Regions from separate parts of the Ewingella allii genome, predicted to be linked through region 2. Evidence: riboswitches for the same ligand, from Rfam matches in the RefSeq annotation. Region 2 holds a riboswitch; the other holds the start of a gene.
The links. A riboswitch is a leader RNA that binds a small molecule or an ion and turns the genes downstream of it on or off. The one in region 2 is predicted to bind thiamine pyrophosphate.
Positions count from the first base shown of each region.

Region 1: linked by a shared signal. The riboswitch ahead of thiC (phosphomethylpyrimidine synthase ThiC) and the one ahead of thiM (hydroxyethylthiazole kinase) in region 2 are both predicted to bind thiamine pyrophosphate.

Region 1 is NZ_JAWUDN010000015.1:7,152-17,846, forward strand. Features, by position in the region: gene nudC (NAD(+) diphosphatase) at 1-727, opposite strand, end outside; gene rsd (sigma D regulator) at 834-1,349, shown strand; TPP riboswitch at 1,431-1,558, shown strand; gene thiC (phosphomethylpyrimidine synthase ThiC) at 1,698-3,656, shown strand; gene thiE (thiamine phosphate synthase) at 3,653-4,309, shown strand; gene SBO83_RS21005 (molybdopterin-synthase adenylyltransferase MoeB) at 4,299-5,048, shown strand; gene thiS (sulfur carrier protein ThiS) at 5,045-5,245, shown strand; gene SBO83_RS21015 (HisA/HisF-related TIM barrel protein) at 5,247-6,032, shown strand; gene thiH (2-iminoacetate synthase ThiH) at 6,029-7,195, shown strand; gene rpoC (DNA-directed RNA polymerase subunit beta') at 7,462-10,695, opposite strand, start outside.
Region 2 is NZ_JAWUDN010000001.1:195,453-206,147, forward strand. Features, by position in the region: gene SBO83_RS00900 (substrate-binding domain-containing protein) at 1-228, shown strand, start outside; gene SBO83_RS00905 (OsmC family protein) at 314-745, opposite strand; gene SBO83_RS00910 (hypothetical protein) at 818-1,021, opposite strand; gene SBO83_RS00915 (addiction module antidote protein) at 1,363-1,650, shown strand; gene SBO83_RS00920 (DUF3313 domain-containing protein) at 1,700-2,371, opposite strand; gene SBO83_RS00925 (sugar dehydrogenase complex small subunit) at 2,937-3,446, shown strand; gene SBO83_RS00930 (GMC family oxidoreductase) at 3,462-5,069, shown strand; gene SBO83_RS00935 (c-type cytochrome) at 5,072-6,334, shown strand; gene SBO83_RS00940 (GNAT family N-acetyltransferase) at 7,086-7,511, opposite strand; TPP riboswitch at 7,584-7,686, shown strand; gene thiM (hydroxyethylthiazole kinase) at 7,721-8,530, shown strand; gene thiD (bifunctional hydroxymethylpyrimidine kinase/phosphomethylpyrimidine kinase) at 8,527-9,327, shown strand; gene SBO83_RS00955 (hypothetical protein) at 9,354-10,217, opposite strand; partial or broken gene SBO83_RS00960 (flagellar biosynthesis protein FlhA) at 10,351-10,695, opposite strand, start outside.

The DNA of each region.
Region 1 (10,695 bases), on a different contig from region 2:
GACGGGCAATAGTGCCGACCGGCGGTAACTGCGGTAAGGCATCAAAGCGATACCAACCGGCGTCGAGCAACTCTTTCGGGTCGTGTTTGATGTCGCCGCCGTCGTATTCCGCCATAAAGGCCATCATCAGAGAGTTCGGGAAAGGCCACGGCTGGGAGCTGACATAACGCACGTTTTTAACGCGCACATTGCTCTCTTCCATCACTTCGCGGGCCACCGTCTCTTCCAGCGTTTCGCCAACTTCGACAAACCCGGCCAGCACGGTGTGGATGCCATTGCGGTGACGAACATGCTGCGCCAGCAAAATCTCTTCACCTTTACGGATAGCGACGATAATGCAGGGGGCGATTTGCGGATAATAGCGTTCACGGCAGTGGCTGCACAGGGCGGCCCACTCGGTTTTGCTGACCTGCATTTCATGGCCGCAGTAACCGCAAAACTTATGCGAACGGTAGAACTCGGCGAGCTGCACGCCGCGCCCCACCAGCTGGAATAAGCCTTTGTCCTGATCCAGCAGTTGGCGTGCGGAGAACATATTGTTGTCCATCGCCTGACGAACCAGCCAAACCGGCGCGCCTTGCCATTCGCCAATTTGTCGGCCAATTTTGCCAATCAGCGAGAATTGCGCCGCATCACCAAAAGGTAATTCGCCCTGTGGCAGCCACAGCTTGCCCTCGTGGCTGATCACCCACCAGCCGTTATGTTGGTCTGTTATCTGTAATTCCATATTGTTGTTGCATAACCTCGACGAGACTGACAATCTGGTTTTCGGAAGTTAAATATTAGTAACCTTTAACCTTTTGGTTACTTTTCTCTCGCTCACGGAGTCAACCATGCTAAATCGTCTGGAAAGACTGACCCAACGCGTTGGTGGCAGTAACGAGTTAATCGATCAGTGGCTTCATGCGCGCAAAGAACTCTTAGTCTCCTATTGCACGCTTGTTGGACTGAAACCGAACAAAGAAAAGCATACCCCGCTAAACGAAAAAGCGCTGGATAACTTTTGCCACAACTTGGTGGATTATCTCTCAGCCGGCCATTTCCACCTTTACCACCGTATTATCGATGAAGTTGAAGGTATCGACAGCCCAAAACAGCTGATTGCGTCGAAAATCTATCCAGCCCTTGAACTGAACACCGAAGCTATCATGGCTTTCCATGACAGTTATACCGAAACAGATATCACCGATGACAACGCCTTTGCTTTCCACTATGCGCTTTCTGATATCGGCGAAGCCTTAGATGCGCGCTTTGTCCTTGAAGATCAGCTAATTACTTTAGCGTTCGAACCTTCACAAGATGTGTTACCACCCGTTGCAAACGACCAGATCCTTGAGCGTCCGGCGTAATTTCGAAACAATCGATTAACCTATTTCAACATTAAATAACCCTATCTGGGTTGTAGTTTATTATTCGGCCCCCTATATTGGGGCTTCTTGTCGGAGTGCCTAGCGCATGATGTTCCTCACGGACGTTACGCCAGGCTGAGACCGTTAATTCGGGATCCGCGGAACCTGATCGGGTTAATACCCGCGAAGGGAACAAGAGTAATGTCATGCGTTTAGCCTCATTCCGGCCCTGCATCGCCACGGCCTTTGGCGGCTAAATCGACCGTTTTTACTCCTGCCGTAAACCTCCAGACAAGCAATTTTCCATCACGTAACGTTTTTTATCATGAAAAACACGAGGAATTTGCTATGTCGAGCATTCAGTCAAACACCCCTAAAAAGCCCGTAAACCGTCGCGAGCAGCGCGCCGAAGCTCAAGATTTTATCGACAGCCTGCAGGGCGTCGCCTTCCCTAACTCCAAACGTATTTATCTGCAAGGCGAGCGCGCCGACGTGCGCGTGCCGATGCGCGAGATCCAACTCAGCCCGACGCTCATTAGCGGCACCAAAGACAACCCGCGCTATGAGGAAAACGAGGCCATTCCGGTGTATGACACCGCCGGGCCATATGGTGACCCAGAGGCGTCGATTGATGTCCACGCCGGCCTGGAGAAGCTGCGCGCGGGCTGGATTGCTTCGCGCAACGATACCGAAGAGCTGCCGCAGGTAAGCTCCGGCTTTACCCAGCAGCGTCTGGCCGATGACGGGCTGGACCACCTGCGCTTCGAGCATTTGCCTCGTCCGCGCAAGGCACTGGCGGGTAAAAACGTTACCCAGCTTCACTATGCCCGCCAAGGGATAATCACCCCGGAGATGGAGTTCATCGCCATCCGCGAAAACATGGGCCGTGAGCGAATTCGCGGTGAAGTGCTGCGCCAGCAGCATCCGGGGGAGAGCTTTGGTGCTCACCTGCCCGCCAATATCACGGCGGAATTCGTGCGTCAGGAAGTGGCCGCAGGCCGGGCGATTATCCCCGCTAACATCAACCATCCAGAGTCCGAACCGATGATTATCGGCCGCAACTTCTTGGTGAAAGTGAATGCCAACATCGGCAACTCGGCGGTAACTTCCTCTATCGAAGAAGAGGTGGAAAAACTGGTGTGGTCCACCCGATGGGGCGCGGACACCGTAATGGACCTGTCCACCGGCCGCTATATCCACGAAACCCGCGAATGGATTTTGCGTAACAGCCCGGTGCCTATCGGCACAGTGCCGATCTACCAAGCCTTGGAAAAAGTGAATGGCATTGCAGAAGACCTGAACTGGGAGATGTTCCGCGACACCCTGCTGGAGCAGGCGGAGCAAGGCGTTGACTACTTCACCATCCACGCGGGCGTGCTGCTGCGCTATGTGCCAATGACCGCCAAACGCCTGACCGGCATTGTGTCGCGCGGCGGCTCAATCATGGCGAAGTGGTGCCTGTCGCATCATAAAGAGAGCTTCCTGTTTGAGCATTTCCGCGAAATTTGTGAAATTTGCGCCGCCTATGACGTCTCTCTGTCGCTGGGCGATGGCCTGCGTCCGGGTTCTATTCAGGATGCCAATGACGAAGCCCAGTTCGCCGAGCTACGTACCTTGGGCGAGCTGACCAAAATCGCCTGGGAATATGATGTTCAGGTGATGATTGAAGGGCCGGGCCACGTGCCAATGCAGATGATCCGCCGCAACATGACGGAAGAGCTGGAACACTGCCACGAGGCGCCGTTCTACACGCTGGGGCCACTGACCACCGACATTGCGCCGGGCTATGACCACTTCACCTCGGGTATCGGGGCGGCCATGATCGGCTGGTTCGGCTGCGCCATGCTGTGTTATGTCACGCCGAAAGAGCACCTCGGCCTGCCGAACAAAGAGGACGTGAAGCAAGGGTTGATCACCTACAAAATTGCCGCCCACGCGGCGGATTTGGCGAAAGGCCATCCGGGCGCGCAGATCCGCGATAACGCGATGTCGAAGGCGCGTTTTGAATTCCGCTGGGAGGATCAGTTCAATTTGGCCCTCGATCCGGCTACGGCGCGGGCCTACCACGACGAAACCCTGCCGCAAGAGTCAGGCAAAGTCGCTCACTTCTGCTCTATGTGCGGCCCGAAATTCTGCTCAATGAAAATCACCCAAGAAGTGCGCGATTACGCGGCAACCTTGGAAACTCAGGCGCAGCCTATCGAGATTGTGCAAACCGGCATGGCGCAAATGTCCTCGGAGTTCCGTTCACGCGGCAGCGAGCTTTACCACCCGGCCGACAGCTTCAGCGCGGAGGCCAGCAAATGAGCGCGATAACCCTCGCCTTCCCCGCCGTTCCTTTCAGTCTGGGGCTTTACCCGGTGGTAGACAGCGTTGAATGGATCGCCCGCCTGCTGGACGCGGGCGTTAAAACTATTCAGCTGCGGGTCAAAGACCTGCCTGACGAAGAGGTCGAATCGGCCATTATTCAGGCCATCGCATTGGGGCATCAGCATCAGGCGCAGCTGTTTATTAATGATTATTGGCGTCTGGCGGTAAAGCATCGGGCCTACGGCGTGCATCTCGGGCAGGAAGATCTCGACACTGCCGACTTAGGGGCGATTCACGCCGCCGGGCTGCGTTTGGGGGTTTCGACCCATGACGATGCCGAGCTGGCGCGCGCCGTGGCGGTGAAGCCTTCTTATATCGCCCTCGGCCATATTTTCCCGACGCAAACCAAAGAGATGCCTTCCGCGCCGCAGGGCTTGCAGGAGCTGGAGCGCCACATCAGGCAGCTCGACGGCAGCTTCCCCACCGTGGCGATTGGCGGCATTAGCATCGACAAAGCGCCGTCGGTGTTAGCCACCGGCGTCGGCAGCATCGCGGTGGTCAGCGCCATTACGCAGGCGGCGGACTGGCGCAAGGCAACCGCGGAACTTCTGGCGCTCTGCGCCGGTGAAGAGGCTGATGATGCTCAATGATCAATCCTTTATGCGTTACAGCCGCCAGCTGCTGCTCGAGGAGTTTGGTCCCGACGGGCAGGAGAAAATCGACGCCGCCAGAGTGCTGATTGTCGGCCTTGGCGGGCTGGGTTCCCCCGCCTCGCTCTACCTTGCGGCGGCTGGCGTCGGCAAGCTGACGCTGGCGGATGACGACGCACTGCATATTTCGAATTTGCAGCGGCAGGTTATCTATCGCAGCGCCGACGTGGATAAGCCCAAGGCGGCGGTCGCCAAGCGCGAGTTACTCAGGCTGAACCCGGAGTGTGAAATCGTGGCAATTGAGCAGCGACTGGAGGGTGAAACCCTCACCGAGGCCGTGCGTGCTGCGGATCTGGTGCTGGATTGCAGCGACAACATGGCCACTCGCCACGCCATCAATCAGGCTTGCGTAGAGAATCAAAAAACCTTGATCAGCGGCAGCGCGGTGGGCTTCAGCGGCCAGCTGCTGGTGCTCGAACCGCCTTATTCTCACGGCTGCTACGCCTGCCTCTACCCCGACCACCACACGCCGGTGCGCAATTGCCGCACCGCCGGGGTGCTCGGCCCGGTGGTCGGAGTGATTGGCACGCTGCAAGCCTTAGAAGCCTTGAAAATTATCGCCGGGCTCGGCAGTTCGCTGAGCGGAAAATTACGCTTATTCGACGGCAAACAGCAAAGCTGGCGGACGGCACAACTCACGCGCTCAGACTTTTGCGCGGTATGTGGAGCTAAACCGTGAAGCTGATGATAAATGATGAACCTCACCATTTCGCCGCGCCTCTCACCCTGCTGGACCTGCTCGAACAGCTAAACCACCCTCAGGATGGCAGCGCGCTGGCGGTTAATCAGGTAATTATTCCGCGCCACAACTGGTCTGCGCACCAGTTGGCCGATGGCGACAACATCTTGCTGTTTCAGGCCATCGCTGGAGGATGACATGTTAAAGATTGCTGATACGACTTTTACCTCACGCCTGTTTACCGGAACCGGCAAGTTCGCCAGCGCGCCGCTGATGCAGCAAGCCCTTGCCGCGTCGGGCTCGCAGCTGGTAACGATGGCGATGAAGCGCGTGGACCTGCGCCGCGGCGGCGACGACATTCTTGCGCCGCTGCAAAAACTTGGCGTCAAACTGCTGCCGAACACCTCGGGGGCGAAAACGGCTGAAGAGGCGATTTTTGCAGCCCAGCTTGCGCGAGAAGCGCTGGGTACTCATTGGGTTAAACTGGAAATTCACCCGGATGTGAAATACCTGCTGCCGGATGCCGTTGAAACCCTGAAAGCGGCAGAAACGCTGGTAAAACAAGGCTTTGTGGTGTTGCCTTATTGCGGTGCCGACCCGGTGCTGTGTAAGCGTTTGGAAGAAGTGGGCTGCGCGGCGGTCATGCCGCTTGGCGCGCCAATTGGCTCCAATCAGGGTTTGATCACCCGCGAGTTCCTGCAGATTATCATCGAACAAGTCCGCGTGCCGGTGATTGTGGATGCCGGAATTGGTACGCCAAGTCAGGCGGCGGATGCGCTGGAAATCGGCGCGGACGCGGTGTTGGTCAATACGGCGATTGCCGTCGCGGGCGACCCAATCGCCATGGCGCAGGCTTTCAAACTCGCGGTAGAAGCCGGCGCGCTGGCCCGCCACAGCGGTCTCGGCGGCAAACACCGCACGGCGTCGGCCTCCAGCCCGCTCACCGGATTCCTTTCTGCTTCGGCGGAGAGTGCCACATCATGAGTACTTTTACCCAAGTCTGGGAAACCCTCGACTGGGATGACCTGTCGCTGCGGATTAACAGTAAAACGGCTGGCGATGTCGAACGCGCGCTCGGTAAGGCGAAGATTAGCCGCGATGACTTTATGGCGCTGATCTCCCCCGCCGCGCTGCCCTATCTCGAGCAGATGGCGCAAAAGGCGCAGGCGCTGACTCGCCAACGCTTCGGCAACACGGTGAACTTCTTCGCCCCGCTCTACTTATCTAATCTTTGCGCCAACGAATGCACCTACTGCGGCTTTTCGATGAGTAATCGCATCAAGCGCAAAACCTTAGATGAAGAGGAGATTGACCGCGAGTGCGACGCCTTAAACAGCTTAGGTTTCAAGCACCTGCTGCTGGTGACGGGGGAACACAAAACCAAAGTGGGGATGGATTACTTCCGCCAGCATTTCCCGGCGATTCGTCAGAAATTCGATTCCCTGATGATTGAGATTCAGCCGCTGTCGCAGGAGGAATATGCCGAACTGAAAACGCTGGGGCTGGACGGCGTGCTGGTGTATCAGGAAACCTATCATGCGCCGACCTACGCCCTGCACCACCTGCGCGGGCAGAAGCAGGACTTTTTCTGGCGGCTGGAAACGCCGGACAGGCTGGGCCGAGCAGGCGTGGATAAAATCGGGCTGGGCGCCCTTTTCGGCCTCTCCAACAACTGGCGGACCGACAGCTATATGGTGGCGGAGCACCTGTTTTATTTGCAACAAACTTACTGGCAGACGCGCTACTCCGTGGCTTTCCCACGATTGCGCCCCTGTGCGGGAGGGATTGAGCCTGCGTCGATCCTTGAAGAGAATCAGCTGGTGCAGCTGATCTGCGCTTTTCGGCTATTTGCGCCGGATGTCGAACTTTCGCTTTCCACCCGCGAATCGCCTTACTTTCGCGATCACGTGGTGCCGCTGGCGATCAACACGGTCAGCGCAGGATCTAAAACTCAGCCAGGCGGCTATGCCGATGATGACCATCCCGAGCTAGAGCAGTTTGCGCCACACGATAACCGTTCGCCAAAACGCGTGGCCGAGGCTCTGACACTGGCCGGGTTGCAGCCTGTGTGGAAAGACTGGGACAGTTTCCTTGGACGCGCCTCGCAACAAAATGCTGATTCACCGAGAGCCAAAACTATTATCTGAATAGGGATCGGAAGGCTGAACACCGGCCCTCGCCGATAAAAGTGGCAAAGGATAAGGTGTCTTTGCCGCGACAATCGTGCCGTGGCCGGAGCCAGCCATCCCGGCTCCGCCTCCCAAATGCCGCCCTAAACTGGCCTCATCCCCGGTTCAGGGCGGTACCTCTTTGCCCCGCCACCAGCAAATTTTCCTTCTAGAGGCACTTTCAACAGGCAAAAAAAAACCGCCCCCGAAGGAGCGGTTTTCACGCAGTCTGCTATCAAAAACGATTACTCGTCGTTGTTACCAAAACCGGCGTTCAGCAATTCAGCCAAGTTAGCCGTTGCTTCGTCCGCGCTAACCTGCGGAACAACTGGCACTTCGCCTTGTGCTTTACGGCGAGCACGATCCTGATGATAAGCGTAACCGGTACCGGCTGGGATCAGACGGCCAACGATGACGTTTTCTTTCAGGCCACGCAGTTCATCACGTTTACCCGCAACAGCGGCTTCGGTAAGAACGCGCGTCGTTTCCTGGAACGATGCAGCGGAGATGAAGGACTCGGTCGCCAAGGATGCCTTGGTGATACCCAGCAGGTCACGGGTGTAAGTGGCCGTGATTTTGCCTTCAGCTTCCAACTGACGGTTAGCGATTTTAACGCGAGACATTTCTGCCTGCTCGCCTTCCAGGAAGTCGGTGCCACCAGCGCTAACGATGGTGCCTTTACGCAACATCTGACGAACGATAACTTCGATGTGTTTATCGTTAATCTTAACGCCTTGCAGACGGTAAACTTCCTGCACTTCGTTGGTGATGTAACGGGTAACCGCATGAACACCACGTAAACGCAGAATGTCGTGTGGAGATTCTGGGCCGTCAGATACAACGTCACCACGTTCCACAACTTCGCCTTCGAACACGTTCAGCTGACGCCATTTCGGGATCATTTCTTCGTAAGCATCGCTGCCATCCAACGGAGAAATTACCAGACGACGTTTGCCTTTGGTCTCTTTACCGAAGGAGATGATCCCGCTGATTTCAGCAAGGATTGCAGGCTCTTTCGGACGACGCGCTTCGAACAAGTCAGCAACGCGTGGCAGACCACCGGTGATGTCCTTGGTACCGCCGGATTCCTGAGGAATACGCGCCAAGGTGTCACCTGGGTGAATCTGAGTACCATCTTCCAGCTGTACAATTGCTTTACCTGGCAGGAAGTATTGAGCAGGCATATCAGTACCTGGGATCAATACGTCGTCGCCTTTGGCGTCAACAATTTTCAGTGCCGGACGCAGGTCTTTACCGCTACCAGTACGCTCTGCAGAATCCAGAACAACCAGTGAAGACAAACCAGTCAAATCATCGGTCTGACGGGTAATGGTCTGGGTATCAACCATATCAGCGAAGCGAATGAAACCGCCCACTTCACTGATTACAGGCATGGTGTGCGGATCCCAGTTAGCTACGGTTTCGCCGCCGTTAACTGCCTGACCGTCACCTTTGCCCATGATGGAACCGTAAGGCACTTTATAGCTTTCTTTGGTACGACCAAATTCGTCGATCAATTTCAGCTCGGTGTTACGAGAAGTGATAACCAGTTTGCCGTTAGCGTTAGTAACGTGCTTGTGGTTGCTCAGCTTAATCGTACCGGTGTTTTTCACCTGAATGCTGGATTCTGCTGCCGCACGAGATGCCGCACCACCGATGTGGAACGTACGCATCGTCAGCTGAGTACCCGGCTCACCGATGGACTGTGCTGCGATAACACCTACTGCTTCACCTTTGTTGATGATGTGACCACGTGCCAGGTCGCGACCGTAGCAGTTTGCACACACACCAAAATCGGTTTCACAGCTTACGACTGAACGTACTTTCACGCTGTCGACTGAGTTCTCTTCTAACAGATCACAGGTCTTCTCGTGAAGCAGGGTGTTACGTGGAACCAGAATATCCGCCGTACCCGGCTTGAGGATATCTTCAGCAGTTACACGACCCAGAACGCGTTCGCGCAGTGGTTCTTTAACGTCGCCACCTTCGATGACCGGAGTCATCATGATGCCTTCGTGAGTACCACAGTCGTCTTCGGTCACTACCAGGTCCTGTGCCACGTCAACCAGACGACGGGTCAGATAACCGGAGTTCGCAGTTTTCAATGCTGTATCCGCCAAACCTTTACGAGCACCGTGGGTCGAGATGAAGTACTGGAGTACGTTCAGACCTTCACGGAAGTTCGCGGTGATTGGCGTTTCAATGATGGAACCATCTGGCTTAGCCATCAGGCCACGCATACCGGCCAGCTGACGAATCTGTGCAGCGGAACCACGCGCACCGGAGTCGGCCATCATAAAGATGCTGTTGAAGGAAACCTGCTGCTCAACAACACCGTCACGGTTGACGACGTCTTCAACAGACAAGTTTTCCATCATTGCCTTGGCAACACGTTCGTTAGCTGCGGCCCAGATATCGATCACTTTGTTATAGCGTTCGCCAGCGGTTACCAGACCAGACTGGAACTGCTCCTGGATCTCAGCAACTTCGGTTTCTGCTTCTTCGATGATCTCTGCTTTCTTCGCAGGGATAACCATGTCATCGATACCTACTGACGCACCTGAACGGGCAGCGTAAGCAAAACCGGTGTACATGATCTGGTCAGCAAAAATAACGGTCGGCTTCAGGCCCAAAATGCGGTAACAGGTGTTCAGCATTTTGGAGATAGCTTTTTTACCCAACGGCTGGTTAACGATAGAGAACGGCAGACCTTTAGGTACGATCATCCACAGGATCGCACGGCCAACCGTAGTATCGATAATGGTCGTTTGGTGTACAGACTCGCCTTCAGTGTTTTTGATTTCTTCTGTAATACGCACTTTGACACGCGCATGCAGAGAAGCCAGACCGGCGCGGTAAATGCGCTCAGCTTCTTTAGGGCCAGTCAGAACCATGCCTTCGCCTTTGGCGTTAACACAGTCACGGGTCATGTAGTACAGACCCAATACAACGTCCTGAGAAGGAACGATGATTGGCTCGCCGTTCGCTGGTGACAGGATGTTGTTGGTAGACATCATCAACGCACGCGCTTCCAGCTGGGCTTCCAGCGTCAACGGTACGTGAACAGCCATTTGGTCACCATCGAAGTCGGCGTTATATGCCGCACAAACCAGCGGGTGCAGCTGGATTGCTTTACCTTCGATCAGAACCGGTTCAAACGCCTGGATACCCAAACGGTGCAGGGTTGGTGCACGGTTCAGCAGTACCGGGTGTTCGCGGATAACTTCGTCCAGGATGTCCCAAACGACAGCTTCTTCGCGCTCAACCATTTTCTTAGCAGCTTTGATGGTGGTCGCGAGGCCACGCAGTTCCAGCTTGCCGTAGATGAACGGTTTGAACAGTTCCAGAGCCATTTTCTTCGGCAGACCACACTGGTGCAGACGCAGGTATGGACCTACGGTGATAACGGAACGACCAGAGTAGTCGACACGTTTACCCAGCAAGTTCTGACGGAAACGACCTTGTTTACCTTTAATCAT
Region 2 (10,695 bases):
GTGAAAGCAGGTAAAACCATTCCCGACCAGTTGTCGGTTGTCGGTTTTGACGGCGTGCCCTGTTCTGAAATCACATTGCCAATGCTAACCACTATTCAGCAGCCGATGTTGGAGATGGGGTGTAGAAGTGCGGGGTTGTTAATCGATCAGATTGAAGGGAAGGCGTTGACCAGCCACGAAAGCGAGCTTCTTCTCCCTTGGAATCTGGTTCCGAGGGATTCCACCTGATAAAGCCAGTGGTGTTTGTGCCGCCATTCGTGACTGTTTATTCAGGCATTGATGTCAGATCAATGCCTCTTCAGGGAACCGATTTCTAGTTTTCGAGCTGATAGTCGAGGGTGATTTCGGCTTTCAGCAGCTTGGACACCGGGCATCCGGCTTTGGCTTTCTGAATGATCTCGTCGAACTTCGCCTTATCAATCCCCGGCAGCTTCACTTTGCTTTGCAGCGCGACTTTGCTAATCGCGAATCCGCCGTCCACCTTATCTAACGAGACGTTAGCCTCGGTATCAATGCTTTTGGCGACATGTCCGGCCTCTGTGAGCATCAAAGAGAGCGCCATAGAGAAGCAAGCCGCGTGCGCCGCGCCAATCAGCTCTTCCGGGTTAGTGCCGGGTTTACCCTCAAAACGGGTATTGAAGCCATAGGGTTGTTTATCCAGAGCGCCACTCTCCGTGGAGATAGTCCCTTTACCTTCCTTAATGTTACCTTCCCAGTGAGCCTGTCCTTTCTTGTGAATGGTCATGTTAATCCTCCGGTTTGTGAACATTGAGGATAAGTATAGTCATGAACTCGGAGGTTGAAGGGCTGAAGGGGATTAAACAGATTTATCTGTGTGCTCAGTAGCCGCTCGATAATCATCTACAGCTTCTTGGAAAGCTATCTGTATCCCTACCTGATCTGCTGCGTGGAATCCAACCACGTTATTTTTCAGATTTTGAATGTGCCCTACGAAGCAACGATCATCATCGCTGTATTCTATTTTTGCTGTATGTCCCTGATAACTGATGATACTCATCATAATCTTCCATTTTTATAATCAAGAGTAATCCCCTTCGCTGATTAAATAGCAATTTGTAATCAGTATGAAGTCGAAGTTAACTAATCCTCTATTTTTCATGAAATTACATGCCAAATTGCGAGACACCTTCCAACCATTTTCTGATTATTTTTCTCTATGGTCGTTACACTCTCAAGCACCAACGGATGGTTATTAAATAAACTATTGAGAGGGTGTGGTTTTTAAACTACAATCTTTCCGTCATAAGGAGATTATTTTGCTGCTATGTGGTGGAGATAAGTCCTCTCAAAAGCGAGATATCTGTCTTGCAAAAAATTTAGCCAAATCATGGAGTAATGGCAATGACTGAAAAGCTGACGACGTATGATCCAGCCTGCGCATTGGTCAATGAAGAAGAGATTGAGTTTTTTCTGGCTGACGCACTAGAAACCGGGGATTCAGCTTATATTGCTCAAGCGCTGGGCGTTATCGCTCGCGCTAAGGGGATGACGCATATTGCTCAGGAAACGGGTTTATCCCGTGAGCAGCTTTACCGTTCTTTTAGTCAAAACGGCAATCCCACGTTGAAAACCACGCTGGCGGTATTGAAAGCTTTGGGGCTCTCTCTTTCCCTCAAACACCCGTCCTAAAAACAAAAAAAGCAGCCCGCAGGCTGCTTTTTCACTTCCACTCGAACACTTACTTTTGCGGGGCTGGGTTGAACTGCACGGCGTCGGTCGCCAGGCTGTCTACCACGCCTTTCAGGTCGTTCAGGGTCACTTTTTGGCTGTCGTTAGAGACTTGTTTACCCAGGCCTTTACGCACCACTTTCATCACGACTTTACCGGTGCTGGCATCGATCAGCTCACCTTCGAAATAGAGTTCGGTATCGCGGGTGCGGTGGCCACTGGCGGTTTCTGCGCCGGCAACAACTAACGCCACTGGGATCACTTCATAGAACTGCAAACCCTCTGCCGCAGTGCTCACCCCGGTGATCGCGCCTTTAAAGATTAAGGTGCGAGGACCAGCGTGGTCGGTCAGTGGCAGACGCTGCGCGATAGACGACTTCAGACGGTTATTGGTGTAATCCAGCACGCCATCCAGAGTTTGTTTGTCGATCTGTGCATTCGGCTGAGGCTGAGGGTAGAAAGTGATCGGCTGATAGAGAACATGGGAGTAATTAGAGGCGTTGAAGGACGGATCAACCCAGCGTAATACCGTTTTTCCGGACGGTGTTTTGGTCTCTTTTAAACCAGAATAATCGCCGAGGAAGCCAGAATATTTATCCGATTTAGTGATCTGACTTGTACACCCTGCAAGCAATACTGCACCGGCAATGAGCGCAGCTTGCAAAATCTTCGTTTTTTTCATTGGAGGAGCCTTAAGTGTGTAAGTGGCGTGTCAAATTATGTATAGCACTAAAAGCAAATTTCACCGTGCGATAATCATCAAAAACGGCGTGAAAGCAGAATAGCAAAATAAAAGTCTGTGCTATCAACAACAACAAGATTTTTTGACGTAGAGGGGTAAAAAATTACGGCTGCCCTGAGACAGCTAAAAAATGCGCATCAAACAAGAAAAATTTGCTGATTTATTTCACGCTATAAAATAAATAAAAAACAACTAACTACTTGTATTTATTGATTTAATTTTTTGTGTAAATCAATATTTAGCACGAAATGAACCACATCAACATATTATCCCTGCATATCGTGTTGTATCATGCCGACGTTTCTTTACATATCGGCTACTTTTATAACAATGATGCGCATAAAAAATAATCCTCTCCGCATCATACAAGCCGGTAGATAACACCGCGTACAACCATTGAATTGTGCACTTTACTCACCCGTTAGGGTGACAGCGCGTTGATGAAGGGCGCAGCCCACGGATGTCCGTTCATCCGCCATCCCGCTGTTTTTTAGGAGAAAATGCAATGTCTGATACCCCTTCGAAGACGCTTCGCGTCAGCGGCGTTTCACGTCGTCGCTTATTGGGTTATATCGGCGTCGGACTGGCCAGCAGCCTGATGATGCCCGTTCCGCTAAAAGCTTTTGCCGCCGACGGCGAACCTTCGCCAGTTGATGTCGACAAGTTCTTACGTATTTCCCGCGCGCTGACCGGCAAAAAGCACCTCAACCCGGTGATTGGCCAACGTCTGTATGCGGCGATTTTACAGCGCAAACCTGAGATCGCCGCGCAGTTGGACTCACTGCAAACACTGCCTGCCGGGGCGCCGTCGAGCTGGGCTCAGCCACAGAAAGACGCCGCGCGCATTATCCTGCAAGGCTGGTATTTGGGACAGGTGGGTGAAGGGCAAGACATTGCAGTCGTGACTTATGAAAAAGCGCTGATGTTTGAGGCGGTCTCCGATGTGCTGGTGATCCGCTCTTACTGTACCAATCGTCCTGGCTACTGGGCTGCCAAGCCCGATGTCGCGCTTTAATTAAGGAAAAAAAACATGGCTGACACATTAAAAGCTGACGTCGTTGTCATTGGCTCGGGCGTTGCCGGTGGTCTGGTGGCAAACGAACTGGCGAAAGCCGGGAAAAACGTCTTAATTTTGGAAGCAGGCCCGCGCCTGTCTCGCTGGGAAATCGTTGAAAATTTCCGCAATCAGGCCGACAAGTCGGACAACATGAAGCCGTATCCGTCTACCGACTACGCGCCGCATCCTGAAGCGAATCCAAGCAATAACTATCTGATTCAGAAGGGTGAACACCCGTACGACGCGCAGTTTATCCGCGTGGTGGGTGGCACAACCTGGCACTGGGCGGCTTCCGCGTGGCGCTTCCTGCCGAACGACTTCAAGATTAAATCCCTCTACGGCGTTGGCCGCGACTGGCCGATGGAGTACGGCGAGCTGGAGAAATGGTACTTCCGCGCCGAGCAAGAGCTGGGCGTGTGGGGGCCGAACAATGAAGAGCTGGGTTCGCCGCGCAGCGCGCCATACCCAATGGAACCTCTGCCGCTCTCTTATAACGAACAGCGCCTGAAAACCGTGCTCAACAACAATGGTTACTATGTAGTGACTGAGCCGGTGGCGCGTAACAGCCGCCCTTACGATGGCCGCCCGACCTGCTGTGGTAATAACAACTGCATGCCGATCTGCCCGATTGGCGCGATGTACAACGGCATCACCCACGTTGAGAAAGCCGAGAAAAACGGTGCAGTTCTGCGTCCTGAATCCGTGGTGTACAAACTGGAAGTCAATGACAAGCAGGAGATCACCGCCGCGCTGTTCAAAGACCCGCAGGGCAATGAGCATCGTGCTGAAGCGAAATACTTCGTGTTGGCGGCCAACGGCATCGAAATCCCTAAACTGATGCTGATGTCCACCAATGACAAGAACCCTAACGGCGTGGGGAACAGTTCTGACCAAGTGGGCCGCAACCTGATGGACCACCCGGGCGTCGGCGTTGAGTTTTACGCCAACGAGCCGCTGTGGCCGGGGCGCGGGCCGCAGGAGATGACCTCCATGGTGGGCTTCCGCGACGGTGACTTCCGCAAAGAGTACGCCGCGAAGAAAATCCACCTGTCGAACGTCTCCCGTACCGATCAGGAAGCAGGGCGTCTGCTGAGCCAAAAGGGCGAGCTGATCCTTGGGCCAGACCTCGACAAGCGTATTCGCGATCGTTCTTCGCGCTACGTGCGTTTCGACAGCTTCCACGAGATCCTGCCGCACGCGGAAAACCGCATCATTCCGAGTGCCACTGAGAAGGACAAACTGGGCATTCCGAAGCCGGAGTTCTACTACGCGATGGACGACTATGTGCGTAAAAGTGCTGAGCACACCTACAAAGTCTATGCCGATGCTGCGCGCCTGATGGGCGGCACCGACATCACTTACTTCAAAGACTTTGCTAATAACAACCACATTACCGGCACCACTATCATGGGCCACGACCCGAAAGACTCGGTGGTGGATACCGACTGTCGCACCCACGACCATAAGAACCTGTTTATCGCCAGCAGCGCGGTCATGCCGACCGTCGGCTCAGTAAACTGTACCTTGACCATTGCGGCGCTCTCGCTGCGGATTGCAGAAACATTAAAGGCGGAGGTGTAATGATGAAAAAGTTAACCCTTAGCCTGATGGCAGCTGTCGGTTTGTTCAGCTTGGCGGCGCAGGCCGAAGAGACTGGCGTGGACCTGATTAAACGCGGTGAATACCTGACGCAGGCCGCGGACTGCGTGGCCTGTCACACCACCAAAGACGGTAAACCTTTTGCCGGTGGATTAGCCTTTAAAACCCCAATGGGTACCCTATATTCGCCAAATATCACGGCGGATAAAGAGACGGGTATCGGCACATGGAGCGACGAAGACTTCCTGCGCGCAGTTCACGAAGGTAAGAACAAAGAGGGCCATCACCTGTATCCGGCCTTCCCGTACACCTCTTACACGCTGTTGAAAGATGACGACGTGAAAGCCATTAAGGCCTACTTGTTCAGCCTGCCGCCGGTGCATCAGCAAAATCGTGAAAACGAGATGCCGTTCCCGTTCAACCAGCGCTGGGGCATGTGGTTCTGGAATCTGGTGAACTTCGACAGCAAGCGTTTTGAGCCAGACACCGCGCAGTCTGCCGAGTGGAATCAGGGTAAATATCTGGTCGAAGGCTTAGGTCACTGCGGCGAGTGCCACACCCCGCGTAACATCACCATGGGGATGAAAGACAGCAAGCCTTACGCCGGAACCGAGGTTGACGGCTGGACCGCGTTCAACATCTCTTCCGACAAAAACGCCGGGATTGGTAGCTGGAGCAAAGGCGACATCGTGCAGTATCTGCGCTCTGGTCACGTCAGTGGCAAAGCGCAGGCCGCAGGCCCGATGGCGGAAGTGATCGAAAACAGTACGCGTCATCTGACCGATGCCGATCTGAACGCGATGGCCACCTACATCCAGACGCTCAAGCCGCAGGCGGATTCTTCTGTCACCAAGAGCCGTTCCGATTGGGGCCATGAGAGCACCAGCGTAGACAACCTGCGCGGCGTGCCATTCAAAGCCAGTCAGGAAACCGACGGCGCGCGCCTCTTCCTCGGCAACTGCGCAAGCTGCCACAGCTTCGGCGGTCAGGGTAGCCAAGACGGCTATTACCCATCGCTGATGAAAAACAGCGTAGTAGGTGCCCAGATGCCAAACAACTTAGTCAACGTTATCCTGCACGGCGTATCGCGCAAAACTAACGACGGCGACGTGTTTATGCCGGGCTTTGCTGACACCCTGAGTGACAAGCAGATCGCCACGCTGAGCACTTATATGTTTAAAGAGTTTGGTGCTCAGCCAGCGTTAAATGTGAAAGATAAAGATGTGAAGGATTTGCGCGGGGAGTGATCCCCGGCTGATCATCACTGCCCAGTGAAGGGGGGAGTGGGGTAAACGTTGCGGCGTTTAATCCCGCTTTCCCCTTTTTCTATTGCATCTTTAAATTCAAATTCAAATTCAAATCCAAATCCAAATCCAAATTCAAATTCAAATTCAAGGTCGTGGGCGTCGGCCCACACCGACCAAGGGAGGCGTAAACGCGCCTCCCTTGGAACCCTGCGTTTTTTCTGTTGTTAGATCGAGGCTGCGCAGGGTTGGAATGAACGTGTTTCAGCAGCCATTGTGATCGTCGCGAAGTGCCGCCGCTTAGGCGGTTCCCGAATTTCAGGCTTCGAGCCTTTGGTCTCGAACCATTCATTCGGCGTCACTTCTGAACGCGACCTACTGGCATTTCAACCGTGCCGTTTCAGTGGAGTACCGTTCTGCTCCTCCCCCTGACAAGGGGGAGGCTGGGAGGGCGCAAGACAAAATTAACTGAAACGGCTCGGTTTAGATGCCTCAAAACCGCAGTCAAAAATGGCGCTGAGCGAACGGTTCGAGACCTTAGGCTCGAAGCCTGAAGCGAAGGCACCGCCTAAGCGGCAACATTTTGCGGTGGAGAACTGAATTACCTGAAATACGTCCGCCTAACGAGCGGAGCGCGCAGTAAAGAGCCGGGGATTCTCAAGGGGCGCGGCGATTGGCGCCCCTTGAGGCCGGTGTGGCGGCAGCCCACGGTTTTGAATTTGAATTTAAAGATTTAGGCCGCCCGCCAAGGGCATTATTTCTTCAAGAAATGAAAAAGATAATAATCCCCTTTCGGACTCTCGCCCTCGGCGACTATCTCCCATCCCTTGGCGAGATAAAATCCGACGGAGTTTTTACTCTTGATCAAACATTTGAGTGAGCCGGTGCCGGTGAACATGGCTTCGCTGGCGTGGAGCAGGGCGCTGCCGACGCCGGTGCCTTTGTGGGCGGGGTCTACGAACAGGTTATGCAGGAAATTCTCTTGGATGAAGATGGACGCAAAACCTAGCAACTTTCCTTGATGTTCGGCGACGATCACCGTTTCTCCAAGGATGGCGCGGTCGAAATCTTCGAGTTGAAAATCATCAGTGTCCATCCAAGTCCACGTATCCTTGCGTGACGCGAGGTACAGGGTGCGTAAAAAAGGGCGATCGGCTTCTTCATAAGGGCGTATCTGCAAGACATCTTCTCCATTGTTACCCGCTTCAACGATTCTAGGTTGATCTTCCAGACGTGCCAACCAATAATGGCTTTCGTTGACTCGGGGTGTCCTTCTTGTGAAAGAAAGGGCTGAGACCTTACCCGTATTACCTGATCTGGATTATGCCAGCGTAGGGAAGTCAGGTATCTCTCCCGATACCGCCTTCTTTAGCGCCGGTTGGGAGAAATATGAACACTCGACCTTCCGTTTTTTCCGGCAACTCTGCTGCCGCTGCCCTCGAAAACCTGCGTCACGCTAAGCCGCTGGTTCACTGTCTGACTAATGATGTTGTGCAATCCTTTACGGCCAATGTGCTGCTGGCGTTGAATGCCTCCCCCGCGATGGTGGTGGACCCAACCGAAGCCGCGCAGTTCAGCGCCATTGCCGATGCGGTGCTGATTAACGTCGGGACGCTAACTCAGCCTCATGCCGACGCCATGCTGGCGGCGGTTAACTCGGCTAATCAAGCTGGGAAGCCTTGGGTGCTGGACCCGGTGGCCGTCGGCGGTTTGGCGCAGCGCACCGAGTTTTGCCGCCAGCTGATCAAACTGGGCCCTGCCGCGATTCGCGGCAATGCCTCTGAGATCCGTGCGTTAAATGGCTTAACCTCCACCGGGCGCGGCGTGGATAGCGGCGATGACTCCCTCTCCGCGCTGCCCGCCGCCGAAGCCTTGGCCCGCGAAACCGGCGCTATCGTGGCGGTGACGGGGGAGATTGACTATGTCACCGACGGCGCGCGCAGCCTTGCTGTGACAGGCGGCGACGCCCTGATGACCCGCATTGTCGGCACCGGCTGCGCACTGTCGGCGGTAGTGGCGGCTTTTGTCTCCCTGCCAGACGACCGGCTGGATAACGTCGCGGCGGCTTGCCGGGTGATGTCGTGCGCGGGCGAAAGAGCTTGCCACGAGGCGCGCGGGCCGGGCAGCTTTACCCCGGCTTTCCTCGACAACCTGTGGCTGCTGAATGGTGAGATGCTGACGTCGGGGGAAGCAGTATGAAGCGTATCAATGCTTTAACCATTGCCGGGACTGACCCGAGCGGCGGCGCGGGGATTCAGGCTGACCTGAAAACCTTCTCGGCGCTGGCGGCTTACGGCACCAGCGTTATCACCGCGCTGGTGGCGCAAAACACCCGTGGCGTGCAGTCGGTTTACAACATCGACCCGGCTTTTGTGGCGGCGCAACTGGACTCGGTACTCGGCGACGTGCGCATTGATACCGCCAAAATCGGCATGCTGGCTAACAGCGATATTGTTGAAGCCGTGGCCGAGCGCCTTCGACACTACCAGCCGCCGTTCGTGGTGCTGGACACCGTGATGCTGGCTAAAAGCGGCGATCCGCTGCTGTCGGCGGATTCGGTTGAGGCGCTGCGACGCCTGCTGCTGCCGCAGGTAGCGATTATCACGCCGAACCTGCCGGAGGCGGCGGCGCTGCTGGAGTGCGACATGGCGCAGAATGAGCAAGAGATGCGTGAACAGGGCGAGGCGCTGCTAGCGATGGGCTGTGACGCGGTGCTGATGAAGGGGGGGCATTTAACGGATAGCGAAAGCCCGGACTGGCTGTTTATGCGCGGATCCCGCGAGCGCTTTACCGCGCCGCGCGTCGACACTCGTCACACCCATGGCACGGGCTGCACGCTGTCGGCGGCGTTGGCGGCTCTGCGCCCGCGCCATGATAACTGGCCGGACACCGTTCGCGCCGCGAAGGCTTATCTGCAACAGGCTTTGATGCAAGCAGATTCGCTTGAAGTGGGGCAAGGTATCGGCCCGGTTCACCATTTTCATCAATGGTGGTAATGGTGGTAATGAGCGGAACTCTGGTGTCAGGCTCGGATCTTGTTATGGCATAACTCAGGTTCTACCTGCTTGAACATCGACAGCGCCTGCTGCAAATGCTCGGCGTCGAACGGGTTCAACGGGTAGAACTTCTCCTCTTTGCGCGGGCGCAGCGACAGCCGAATCTGGTTGGCGGTCACTCGCTCATAGAGGTAGCTGGCGATGTCATCATTCTCCTCGTCGCGCCATGAAATCAGCAGCGCCGCGTGCTCGCCGGTGCGGCGGCCGAGGAAACGATTCTTGGTCCACATCCCTTCAAAATCGCCATCCTTTTGCAGTTTCTTACCGCTGAACAGATCGCTGTCAGCCAGATACCACAGGGCCTGCGGCGAGATTTCCCTTTGCACGCTGCGCCACATCGGCTGATTGTTTTCCATCTGCCAGCACGCCATACCGAGGTAGTCATTAAGCTCGCGCCAGTCGTTTTCCAACTGTTGTTTCAAACTTTTGTCGGCCAGCGTGTGGAATTGCTGCAAGCCGGTAGCCTGTGCGCCAAGGCGGGTATAGCCGACCACCGACATGGTGCGCGGCCTGCGGCGCAGCGTCATCCACAGCAGGAATTTCGGAATGCGGAACTTGATGGCCTGTACGCTGAGCTTGTAGCGCTGCCCGCGAGACATCACCAAGCCGTTAGAGGCGCCGCGTTTGTCTTGATAGTTGCGCACCAGCACCACGCTGTTTTGCCCCATCCAGCCAGTGACATAATGCTCTTTATCACTGGCCGAGATGTCCAAATCACGGGCGATCTGCTCGATTTTCTCCACGTCCAACTGGCCGAGGGAGAGGCTTTGATCCGCGCTGTAATAGCTTTTCTTTAAAACGGAAGAGGTCGAGGGGGTGGCTAACGACATAACTGGGCTTCCAGCAAAGTGACATTATTTATAGCGTAGCCTAAGTTGCTGTACATATTTATGTCAGTGCTAGCAAAACCACAATTTTAATGCCCCACGCCCAGAAAAGGGCGCGGGAAGAGGGGGAGGAAAGTTAAGTCAGGCTGCCTTCAATACGCAGTTCGTGTTCATCGGGGATTTCATTGAAAGAGAGCACGTGCAGCCCCGGTGCGAATAAACGGGCATAGCGCGATAGCAGCGGGCGCAGCTGTGGTGGCACCAGCAGCACCGGCTCTTTGCCGATGGCTTTCATCTGCTCTTTGACTTTTGGCAGCGTATTCTGGAATTGAGTCAATAGGTTAGGGTCGAGCGGAATGCTGTCTAGCGGCGTTTTACCCGCCGTTTGAGTCTGATTAAAGGCGGTCATCAGCAGCGTTTCCAGCTCGTGATGCAGGGTGTAAACCGACAGCGCGCTGCCCTGAACCATGCCCGCCGTGAT